Linked DNA regions of Peribacillus simplex NBRC 15720 = DSM 1321. The main gene of each other region encodes a partner of the protein of the gene in region 2 in a complex. Links are inferred from orthologs where the notes say so. Each region holds a gene or a part of one and is shown on either strand. Other genes may lie near its edges. The genes, in order: accB and accD.

Region 1 (6,155 bases), 410 kb from region 2 along the record:
ATAACATTTTTTCAAAAATATTAAGATTTTCGCTATATTATTAAAAAAACAAGCTAAATCTCACTAAAATCAAGGCCAAAAGACTCAAAATCTTGATTCAAGATAACATCTCAAGATTACTTTCCAAATTAAACGGCCAACACAGTCCCATACTTTTTGAAAGTGTCAAAAAGCTCATGCCTAGCTTTCATGCTCATATTTCACCTTTTACACTCTAACAGAAATCACCCTTGAATTAAAGGGAAACTTCCAGACACCGCCTTATTATGTTCATTTATATTTAATATTATAAGCAGGCTCCATAAGCGGGGTATCAGGGAAGTATAAATTCAAAAAAAACAAAAACCCGGCTTTTTGCCGGGTTTTTGCAGGTGTGAATCGAATGTAGCCACTTACACTTCTTGTTCGTAATCCGCTTCTTGTTTAGCGTTTTCAAACGCAATGCCCACTACATGAATGTTCACTTCGCCAGCGTCGATAGCGGTCATATTCAACAAAGCTTCACGAATGTTATCTTGCACTTCCTGAGCAACTTTCGGAATTGAAACACCAAACTTCATGACACAATAAAGTTCGACTTTGATGGATTCTCCCGTTAAGTCCACTTTAACACCTTTGCCGTGGTTCTTTTTACCAAGCTTTTCAACAACACCAGTAGCGAAATTCCCGCGCATATGTGCAACACCTTCAACTTCCGATGCAGCGATACCCGCAATCACCTCTATCACCTCAGGCGCGATCTCCACTTTGCCAAGCCCACTATTATAATCATTCATTTCAAGTAATTGGCCTTCCATTTCACTCATTCAAAAGCACCTCCTGTCTTCCTTTACATTATGAGTTCATTACATCATATATTTCAAGGAATTTGGTATTAAATTCCCCGGAAACAAATTGTTCATGCTGAAGTAACTTAATATGGAAAGGAATTGTGGTACTGATCCCTTCAATGACAAACTCACCTAAGGCGCGTTTCATCTTCTCGATCGCCTCTTCTCTAGTCGGTGCATGGACGATCAATTTAGCGATCATGGAATCGTAATATGGCGGTATCGAGTACCCAGGGTATGCCGCGGAATCCACACGAACTCCGTAGCCGCCTGGCGGTAAATACATTTGAATCTTACCCGCGGAAGGCATGAAATTCTTTTCTGGATTTTCCGCATTGATCCGGCATTCGATAGACCAACCGTTAAAAGTGACATCCTCTTGCGAAAGCGATAGTTTGTTACCTGAAGCAACTTTGATCTGTTCTTTAATCAAATCCACGCCCGTTACCATTTCTGTAACTGGGTGTTCAACCTGAATACGTGTATTCATTTCCATAAAGTAGTATTTTCTATTCACATAGTCATAAATAAATTCTACTGTTCCGGCACCTGAATAGTTAACGGCAAGTGCAGCCGTTACTGCAGCCTGCCCCATTTCCGCACGTGTTTCACCATCCAATGCTGGTGACGGGGTTTCTTCAACAAGTTTTTGCAAACGTCGCTGAACCGTACAATCACGCTCACCTAAATGGATGGCGTTGCCATGATTATCTGCCATGACCTGTATTTCAACGTGACGGAAGTCCTCGATGAACTTTTCAATATACACGCCAGGATTCCCAAATGCCGTCGCGGCTTCCTGTTGCGTGATGTTAATTCCTTTAATGAGTTCTTCTTCCGTCCTTGCGACGCGGATACCTTTACCGCCTCCGCCGGCAGTAGCTTTGATGATGACTGGATAGCTCATTTCATTAGCTAGGGCTACACCCTCATCCGTATCTTTAATTATGCCTTTAGAACCTGGAACGATCGGTACACCAGCTTTGCGCATGGTTTCCCTTGCTACGTCCTTTGTTCCCATTTTATTGATCGCTTCGGGGCTAGGACCGATGAAAATGATATTGCATTCACGGCATAGCTCAGCAAAGTCGGCATTTTCAGCTAGGAATCCATATCCTGGATGAATAGCATCGGATCCCGTTTTCTTGGCTGTGCTGATAATGTTCGTTGTATTTAAATAACTGTCTTTTGATAATTTAGGACCGATGCAATATGCTTCATCCGCAATTTGAACATGTAATGCTTCTTTATCTGCTTCTGAATAGACCGCAACAGTCTCGATTCCTAATTCCTTGCATGCCCGGATGATTCGGACAGCAATTTCCCCACGATTGGCAATTAATACCTTTTTAATCATTTAGAAACAGCTCCTCATTCCGGCTTTACTAAAAATAATGGTTGACCATATTCTACAAGCTGACCCTCTTTTACAAGGACTTCAACGATTTCACCGCTTACTTCGGCTTCGATTTCATTGAAAAGTTTCATGGCTTCCACGATACAGACGATGGAGTCCCCCGTTACTTTATCCCCTGTTTTTACGTATGCAGGTGAATCCGGTGCAGGAGATTGGTAGAATGTCCCTACCATCGGAGAAGTGATTTTATGTAAATTTTCCTGTTCAGTGACGGCAGCAGCCGGTTTTGCAGGTTCAACAGCTTTCGGCACTGCAGGCGCAGGGGCTGCTGCGGGCTTGACCTCTACAGCTGCATTGGCTTGAACAACTTCTGGAGCAGCTGCTGGGTGTAATACTGTACCCGTTTCAGTTTTTTTCAATTTAATTTTCGTTCCTTCATTTTCAAAAACGAATTCACTGATATTTGATTGATCGACTAGCTTAATAATTTCACGAATTTCTTGCACTTTCATTTTGTGGCACCCCTTGTCTAATTTAATATGAGTTTGTGAGGCAATAATATTTTATGTAACCTTACCCTTAGCTTATCCTACTTTGTCCAAAACTGCACAAAGTAGCCGCTTTCTTTATGCGAATGCGAATAAACCGAATACAAACCTCTTCTGTATTATAACAAATATTTCACTTTCTCAAAATATTGTTTCCCTTAGAGAATTGAATAGTTTATGACCAGCTTCTAACATCATACAATATTAGCTTATACAAATTCAATGATAGATTAGTTGTGACTTATTATCCATACTTCTATCTTACACCTTTATTATAATATTGTGAATATTTTTCAACCGGGGCACCCTAACGCTTTCTCTAGTATTTTGCATTTTACTCGTAGAAAATCTGTTGTAATATCCATTATAATTACTTTTCTAGAATATTACGGATGATCATGATCGCCATTTCTATTTGAGTTCCTGTTACCAATTTACATAAAAAAACTTTTCCTCTAAAGTTTCCCGGTTGTAAGATGGTTAAAAAAAATCCTAATAAAAAGCCTCCCTTTTTTTTATTAAGGGGGGCTTTCAAATTTTTATGATGTTGAACTGTTCTGTATCAGTACTTTTTTCTGTATGTGTGTTTACTTTTCCGGTTGGAAATCGACCACTACATTTTGTGCATCGCTCACTTCTTTCCTTACGAGTCGGATAATGTTATTGGCCTCTGTTTTCGTTTGTTTATCGGCCTTGACACTCACCTTTACATCCGTTCCGTCCACCCGGACCAGTGCGGCATTGTAATCCATGGCAACAATTAAGTTTTCGATGATATTTTCTTTTACTTTCGTTTCACTTAATTGTTCGATTTTTGCATAAGCCTCGTCTCTTTCTTCAGCTGATAGTTCTGTGTTGCCCATCTTTGCAGTCAATTCTTCATTCAGCTTCGCCCGTTCATCTTCAATCTGCATCCTTAACGATTCAAACTCATCTCCAGATGCAATGGTTACAGAGGAACCTTCTGTATTTTTGGACGTTTCTTTTTCACTTTTATTTTCACCTTTTGTATCCGCTTTGTTCTCTGTTTTACTTTCTGTTTTATTTCCTTCCTGTTCCATTTGCTCTGTTGCCGTCATATCGGCGGCATTTTCTTCAGGAGCGGTTAAATAATAGACTGAAAGCACAACGACTAGACTTAGCATAGTCAATAACCAAACGGTTTGTTTTTTTAATAACATGTAGATTTTCCCCCTTATTTTTTAGGCATGACAGAAACCCTGTGACTCGGTACATCAAGTGAGCGTGTGACAGCCTCGATGATCCACTTCTTTATTTGAATATTTTCGGCTCCTTTAGCGACTACCAGGACTCCTCGTACACTAGGTTTTTTCGTTTCCGAAATGATCGGTCCTTCTTTTTCACCGCTCTTGACCAAAACTAGCTGTTCATCAACAGATGTATCTTCGACCGTCCTTTTGCCGCCTTCCTGGTCGGTTTCTTCAGTGACTTGTTTTTGGGTGACTTTGTTTCTTTCATATACTTTTTTCTCGGATGCATCGACGTAAATTACGACTTTTACATCCTGGACGCCTGCGATGGACTCAAGCGCCTCCTTCATTTCATTTTGAAGATATATTTCATAGTCTTTTGTTGTCTTGAATTCTGATTTCTTCTGGCCGAATGTTTCAACATCCCCTTCATCATCCTGCTGTTTATCATTATTGAATACAGTCTTCACTTCAGGTGTTTGTCCCGTCTGGTTGGTGGTTAACAAATTCCCGGCCATCATGATTCCCGCTCCCAAAAGGACAACTATTAGAGCATAGACATACAGGGAAGGTTTTTTTTCCTTAGGCTCTTTTTGGTCAGGGTCTTTATTTAATAGTTTTTGCAGCCAGGATAATGGACCTTTGTCTTTGTTCAATACTCAGTCACTTCCTTTCCCCGGCGATTTCAATGATCTCTTCATCTACAGACCAACTTGTTGCCAGAAACCTTTTGACAGCATCCAGATTGGCATCATTCGAAGTGGATGGGCTATCTGCATTGATATCAACCTTCGCTATTGCCTCTATCTCCGAGTTTTCTTCCCCTTCTGCTTTTTCCAATGAGATGGTTATGTTCTGCAGATCATCAACACCTGGTTCTTCCTCATCCTTGACCCCTACATCAATTGAACTAATCTTCATGTTATAATCCACCATCAGCTCCTCTTCCACTTCTGCCTGTAAGTCAACAGCCATTTGTTTTAAAATATATGCACCCTGGGTAGCTTGTATTTCTTTTTTCTTCATTTCTGTCAAATTTCCTAAATCTTTTTTTTTCTGATCCTCAAATTCACTAGTAGCCGCAGAGAGGATATCGTCGAAATCCTTATTGAATAATCCCAATATAGGAGTGATGATGATCGCAATCAGCAAAAGTCCGATGACCATTTTGGCATACTTCTGTAAAGCTGAATTCGGAAGAAGCATATCGATCACAGTAGCCAGCAATACAAATATGATGATGTTGGATACCCAGCCAGCTAAAAAACTCACCAAGCCCTCCTCCTTTCTAACGAACCATCAGGGTAATGTTTCCAGAGGCGATAATTACCGTGATACTTAAAAAAAACATGAGTGAGACAATGGCCAATGCAGCGAAAATATAAATCATGCTTTTACTTATTATGTCAAGGCATTTTATTACAGGTCCTCCGCCCAGCGGCTGCAAAAGACTCGCTGCCAATTTATAGACAAAAGAAATCATCAAGATCTTTATGGCGGGAAATGTGGTGATGAGCAAAAGAATGATGACGCCTGACAAGCCCACTGTATTTTTCAAAAGGACAGAGGCACTAATGACCGTATCCGTTGCATCAGTAAACATGCGCCCTATTACCGGTATAAAGTTACCTGTCACGAATTTGGCTGTCCTGATCGTCACTCCATCAGCTACAGCTGAGGATGCTCCCTGAACGGAGATCACACCAAGGAATATGGTCATGAATGCTCCCAGGATACCGATGGCAAAATTACGGAGAAGTTGTGCCATCTGTGTCACTTTGTAATGTTCGGTCAGCGTGCTGACTATGCTTAAAATCGCTGCAAAGAATAATAACGGAAGGACGACAAACTGGATCAAGATGCCGCTTGTATTCATCAAAAACATCAATACCGGATGAAAGAATGCTGCTGATACAAGTCCGCCTGAAGCAGCTATCAATGCCAAGAGTAAAGGGATGAGCGCCATTAAAAAGGAAATCATCAAATCTATCGTATCTTTTGTATATTCAATCGCCACATGAAAACTGTTAAGTGCCAAAATGATCAGCACCATATAAACGATTGCATAAGCGACCTTACTTACGGAGCTTTGCTCGAACGCATTCTGCAAAGACTGGAGGAACATGCTGAAAACGGTTAACAAAATGAGTGATCCCAGCAGCTTTCCATTCACGAGCAGTTCATGAAAAATGAATTTTGTCATTCCCTT
Region 2 (6,025 bases):
TACATATGCGCCCATGAAAGGATGAAAAAACGTGTTGCCCCAGGCAGCACGTTTTTCCTTTTGCAAAATCTGTTTATGAATGCTGTTCCACTTCCTTAGGTTCGCCCTCAGGTTGTTTTGCAAATTCATATTCACCGATTTTCTTGAATTTCATATAACGCTGGTTGATAAGATCATCACTATTCAATGGCAGAAGTTCATTGAATGAACGTTTCAGGATTTCCTTGATGGCTTCAGCCTGTAAATTTGAATCCCGGTGGGCGCCGCCCCTCACTTCAGGAATGATCTCATCGATTACTCCTAAGCGGTTTAAGTCGGGAGCCGTGATTTTCATCGATTCCGCAGCCCTCTTAGCCTGAGAAGCATCCTTCCAAAGCAAGGCTGCAGCTCCCTCAGGGGAAATTACCGAATATGTTGAGTTCTCAAGCATGAAAATTCGGTCTCCGACACCAAGTGCCAATGCACCGCCGCTTCCGCCTTCACCGATGACAATACTGATGACCGGCACCTTCAGCCCTGCCATTTCGAAAAGGTTTTTCGCAATGGCTTCACTTTGCCCGCGCTCTTCAGCAGCTTTACCAGGGAAAGCTCCCTTCGTATCAATGAAACAAATAATCGGCCGGTTAAATTTTTCCGCCTGTTTCATCAGACGCAAAGCTTTTCGATAGCCTTCAGGATGGGGCATGCCAAAGTTACGACGGATGTTTTCCTTCGTATCCTTACCTCGTTGATGACCGATGACAGTCACGGCAAGTCCATTAAATTCTGCGATTCCAGCGACAATCGCTTCATCATCCCCATAATAACGATCCCCATGAAACTCGATGAAGTCATTGAATAATAGCGGAATGTAATCAAGCGTCGTCGGACGGGCTGGATGCCGGGCAATCTGAACACGATCCCACGGTTTTAGATGATTATAAATATCCACTTCCAGCTTCTCTAAACGCTTTTCCAATGTTTCGATTTCAGCTGTAAGGTCTACATCAGCATCCTTCGAAATTGCCTTTAGCTCTTTAATCTTATTTCTCAGGTCCGTAACGGGACGCTCGAACTCTAATTCATAAATCATAACCATTCACCGCCCGGGGCATGGATTTTAAGGATCGTCGTCAATGTTTCCTTCATTTCCGTACGTTTGACGACCGCATCCAATTGGCCGTGCTTCATCAAGAATTCAGCGGTTTGGAAATCTTCAGGAAGCTCTTCATGGATCGTCTGTTCAATGATTCTTCGGCCCGCAAAACCAATTAGGGCTCCAGGTTCGGCTAGATTAATATCGCCAAGTGACGCGAAACTTGCCGAAACCCCACCTGTGGTAGGATGGGTCATCATTGAAATGATCAGTCCGCCTTCATTGCTGAACATCTTGAGTGCTGCACTTGTCTTTGCCATCTGCATCAAGCTTAAAACACCCTCCTGCATCCGAGCGCCGCCTGATGCCGTAAATATGATGAACGGAATCTTCAATTCAGCTGCACGTTCAATAGCACGGGTAATTTTTTCCCCAACAACGGATCCCATGCTTCCCATCCGGAAATTCGAATCCATGATGGCTGATGAAACTTGGTACCCATTAATGCTTCCCACTCCTGTGACAACAGCCTCATTAATCTTGGCTTTCTTTTTGTCTTTTTCCAATTTATCCAAGTAATCCGGAAATTCAAGCGGGTTAACTGAAATCATTTCTTTATCAAATTCATTAAAACTGCCCGCGTCGAATAAAAATTCGATGCGCTCATGAGAAGACATCGGATGGTGGTACCCGCAATGCAGACAGACTTTCTTGTTTTTCACCAATTCTTTTGTATACATGATTTTTTTACAGCCGGTGCACTTTGTCATGATTCCTTCTGGTACATCTTGTTTCTCCCGATCTAAAGGAACCGTTGCATATTTCTTCTTAGACTTCGCAAATAGCTCTTTAAGCAAGCTTAATCCTCCCTTTACCACCAATTATCTATTTTATGATACTTGGTACAAACTATATCAGAAATAAAATTAGTATCGTGTAAAAAGGTGTCACTCGTCCTTCGACATATTTCTAATTCTAATAAGATACGTTTCGATGGCTTTTTCTTCATCACGTTCGAGCAAATATGTAAGAAGTGCCAGATAATCTTCTTTTTTCACATTACCCTGTACCATCTCTGATGTTCTAGCATAGCTGTTGACAATGCGCCAAATTCTTTCCAGCAAACGATTGCGATTCAAAATGGCAATTCTTAAGAAGAAATCATCATCATGAAACTCATCCGCTTTGACCCAGGCCATTAATCTTTTGATATCTTCAGCCGTAGCGAAAAAGGCAACGATCCGCAAACAGTCAATTTCAATCAGCCTTTTCGTCTCAGACAAATCTTCTTGTACTTTTTTATCTTGCAAAAAAAAGGTTCCCAGAAGCTCGACTAGCTTATGCTCCTGGAAATCCCTGATAAACGTCCCTTCACCACGCCTTGTTTCTATTAATCCTAATAGCTCTAAGGCACGCAATGCTTCACGGACAGAGGAACGGCCAACATTAAAACGATCCGATAACTCCCGTTCTGATGGGATTTTATCTCCCGGCAGGAGGCTGTCCGCTTCAATCATGCTACGTAGGCTCTCAACGACATCGAGATAAATTTTGGATGAAGAAGTACGACCTGCCAAATTAATTATTCCTCACTTTTTCCAATGATCGCTAATTTCCTTGTTTTTTCTTTAATTTCCTCGGGATCCACATTAATTCTAGCCACTCCCGTTTCCATCGCTGCCTTGGCAACAGCAGCCGCAACGGCAGGTGCTACCCTCTCATCAAATGGAGCAGGGATAACGTAGTCTTCGTTTAACTCATGTTCCTGTATTAAACCGGCAATGGCTTGTACTGCAGCAACCTTCATTTTTTCATTGATATGAGTCGCACGTACATCTAATGCCCCACGGAAAATCCCTGGGAAAGCAAGGACGTTATTGACCTGATTCGGGAAGTCCGAACGGCCTGTTCCAACAACCTTGGCACCCGCTGCTTTCGCTTCTTCCGGCATGATTTCCGGATCTGGATTAGCCATCGCAAAAATGATCGCATCCCGATTCATCGAAGAAACCATTTCTTTTGTCAATGCACCTGCGGCAGAAACTCCTATAAATACATCAGCGTTTTGAATGACAGTTTCCAAAGGTCCTGAAACCTTATTTCGATTGGTCACTTTCGCCACTTGTTCTTTTGTATCATTCATACCTGTCGAACGGCCCTCATAAATGGCACCCTTCGTATCACACATGATAATGTCACGAACTCCATAGCTATAAAGCAATTTAATGATGGCAATGCCCGCAGCGCCTGCTCCATTCGCTACCACTTTAATTTCCGACATTGATTTATTCACAAGTCGTAACGCGTTTACAAGACCGGCAACAGTAACAATGGCTGTACCGTGCTGATCATCATGAAAAACAGGGATATTCATTTCTTTCTTGAGGCGTTCTTCAATTTCAAAACAATTTGGTGCAGCTATGTCCTCTAAGTTCACTCCACCGAAAGTCGGTTCGAGTAATTTAACGGTCTCTACAATTTTGTCCACATCCGTCGTTTTTAAACAGATTGGGAAAGCGTCCACTCCAGCGAAGCTTTTAAATAAAACGGCTTTTCCTTCCATAACCGGCATAGCAGCTTCCGGACCGATGTTTCCAAGTCCCAACACAGCCGTTCCATCAGAAATAACGGCAACAGTATTCCCCTTCATTGTATAGTCATAAACGGTTTCCGGCTTATCGTAAATATCTTTACACGGTTCTGCGACACCAGGAGAATAAGCCAGGCTTAAATCTACTGCATTCCTTACCGGTACTTTCGATACTGTTTCTAATTTTCCTTGATTCAAGCGGTGCATATGTAATGCTTCTTCTCTTAATGTCATAGTTTCACTCCTAAAACAAATTGGGTATACCAAATCTTATATGCTGAAATCTAGTGGTCAGACCACAGCGGCCTGTTCTCAATATAACATAACTATTAAAGTTGTAAAACAGTTATTCTTTCTTGTAAACCACATTCCCTTTTCCAACCAAGTCAAATAGTGCCTGCATTAGACTATCGGTAGGATTGACCCAATCCCAATAAGATAGCTGTACATAGCGGTTTTCCCTCTCGTAAAAAAGCATGACCTTGGTTTCACCGCTATGCTGCATTAAAATTTTTTTTATTTTTTGCAGTGTATCCTTCGTTTGCTTGCCAGCCTCAATTTTCAGGAATATCGTTCCGTTTTTTTCCTCTTTCATCTGCTTCACTTTTTCAAGCGGGTATACGTTCCTGATCAGGAGCTGTGTTTTTCCATCCCGTTCTTCCAATGTCCCTTGCAGCATAACGAGTTGTCCGTGATTCAAGTCGGCGGAGTGGTTTTTATAAACATTTGGGAAAACGACCGCTTCAATATCCCCCTCTTCATCACTAACGCTCAAGAAAGCCATCACATCGCCCTTTTTTGTCCTTATGGTTTTAACCGACGTAATGTATGCGCCAAGTAAGACTTTTGATTCCTTTTTATTGGTAGCTTCCTCTATGGTCAAACAGCCGAAGTGCTGAAAAAGTTCTCTGTAGCTTGTCACAGGATGATTCGATAGATAAAGCCCCAATGCGCTTTTTTCCAACGAGAGTTTGTGCTCAATAGGGATAGGCTCGACCCGGTTGTATTTCGGTTTGAGTGAAAACTCGCCATCCGAAAACATATCGAATAGGTCATCATCTGGATTAACCAATTCCGTATGATTGATCGCTACGTCCAAGCTCGCCAACAATGTTGCCCGGTCTTCACCGAATTCATCAAATGCACCTGAATGTACAAGCGCCTCCAACACTTTTCTATTTACGATTTTCCCCGAAACGCGCAAACAGAAATCGAATAAATCAGCGAACTTCTTCTGCCGCCTCGCAGCAAAGATTTCTTTTAGGACCGTTCCGCCTATCCCTTTTATGGCTCCAAGGCTATAACGGATCCCTTCCTTTTCCGGTAAAAACGGGTAACCGCTCCGGTTAATCGAGGGAGTCAAAACCATTATCCCTTTCTTTTTTGCTTCACGGATATATTGCGAAATCTTTTCATCATTCCCGACGACCGATGTCAGGAGTGCTGCCATGAAATATTCCGGATGGTGGGTTTTCAAGTAACCCAGCTGATAAGCGATGAAACTATACGCCACCGCATGGCTTCGGTTGAATCCATAGTTAGCGAAGCGGACAATCAAGGAATATATCTCATCTGCCGTTTTTTCGGAGTATCCTTGTTTCAATGAGCCGCTCACGAAATGCTGCCTCTCTTGATCCAGAACATCCTTCTTCTTCTTCGAAACTGCACGACGGAGCAGGTCAGCCTCCCCTAATGAAAAACCGGCTAAGCGTGAGGCAATTTGCATGATTTGTTCTTGATAAACGATGACCCCGTATGTCGGCTCGAGGATATCCTTCAAATCCTCGTGCAGGTAATCAATCGGTGCCAGTCCATGTTTTCGCTCGATGAACAGCGGAATATTTTCCATCGGACCTGGACGATATAGGGCATTGACCGCGACGATATCCTCGAATCGGTTAGGTTTCAGCTTGATCAAAACCTTTCGGATGCCATCCGATTCAAATTGAAACACTCCGGTGGTTTCACCTCTCCCTAAAAGGGCCAGCGTCTCGGGGTCATCCATCGGGATATGGGACAAGTCCAGCTTTTTCCCCGTTCCCTTTTTGATGTTATTTAAAATATTATCGATGAGCGTTAAATTGCGGAGTCCAAGAAAATCCATTTTAAGAAGTCCCAGTTCTTCGAGAAGATCCATTGGATATTGAGTCAGATGGATGCCGTCATGCCCTCCTTGAATCGGGATATGCTCGGTCAGTGCCTGGTCGCTGATGACGACGCCGGCAGCATGTGTCGAAGCATGGCGAGGCAGACCTTCAAGCAATAACGCGGTTTGAAAAAGTTTTTGGTTCAGGTCACTCTCATTAACGAATTCCCTGAGCTTTTTCGATTCCTTGAAAGCCTCGGGAAGCGTGATGCCC

Evidence for each region.
Region 1: the proteins of accD (region 2) and accB are in contact, whole or in part, in a solved structure (PDB 8UXZ), measured with the Escherichia coli proteins. The link is inferred for Peribacillus simplex NBRC 15720 = DSM 1321 from one-to-one orthologs.

The regions. Positions count from the first base shown.
Region 1 is NZ_CP017704.1:4,514,518-4,520,672, reverse strand. Bases 951-3,940 are described here. They hold accB (acetyl-CoA carboxylase biotin carboxyl carrier protein), read right to left. Parts: upstream 2,700-3,940; coding sequence 2,202-2,699; downstream 951-2,201. Other genes in these bases: spoIIIAG (stage III sporulation protein AG), read right to left, coding at 3,931-3,940; BS1321_RS21845 (SpoIIIAH-like family protein), read right to left, coding at 3,323-3,916; accC (acetyl-CoA carboxylase biotin carboxylase subunit), read right to left, coding at 951-2,187. Also shown: BS1321_RS21860 (Asp23/Gls24 family envelope stress response protein), read right to left, coding at 393-797; more of accC, read right to left, coding at 835-950; more of spoIIIAG, read right to left, coding at 3,941-4,602; spoIIIAF (stage III sporulation protein AF), read right to left, coding at 4,610-5,218; spoIIIAE (stage III sporulation protein AE), read right to left, coding at 5,235-6,155. UniProt on the Escherichia coli protein: This protein is a component of the acetyl coenzyme A carboxylase complex; first, biotin carboxylase catalyzes the carboxylation of the carrier protein and then the transcarboxylase transfers the carboxyl group to form malonyl-CoA.
Region 2 is NZ_CP017704.1:4,101,635-4,107,659, reverse strand. Bases 1-2,860 are described here. They hold accD (acetyl-CoA carboxylase, carboxyltransferase subunit beta), read right to left. Parts: upstream 1,933-2,860; coding sequence 1,069-1,932; downstream 1-1,068. Other genes in these bases: ystJ (NADP-dependent malic enzyme), read right to left, coding at 2,658-2,860; BS1321_RS19825 (FadR/GntR family transcriptional regulator), read right to left, coding at 2,023-2,652; accA (acetyl-CoA carboxylase carboxyl transferase subunit alpha), read right to left, coding at 74-1,072. In the rest of the region: more of ystJ, read right to left, coding at 2,861-3,899; dnaE (DNA polymerase III subunit alpha), read right to left, coding at 4,012-6,025.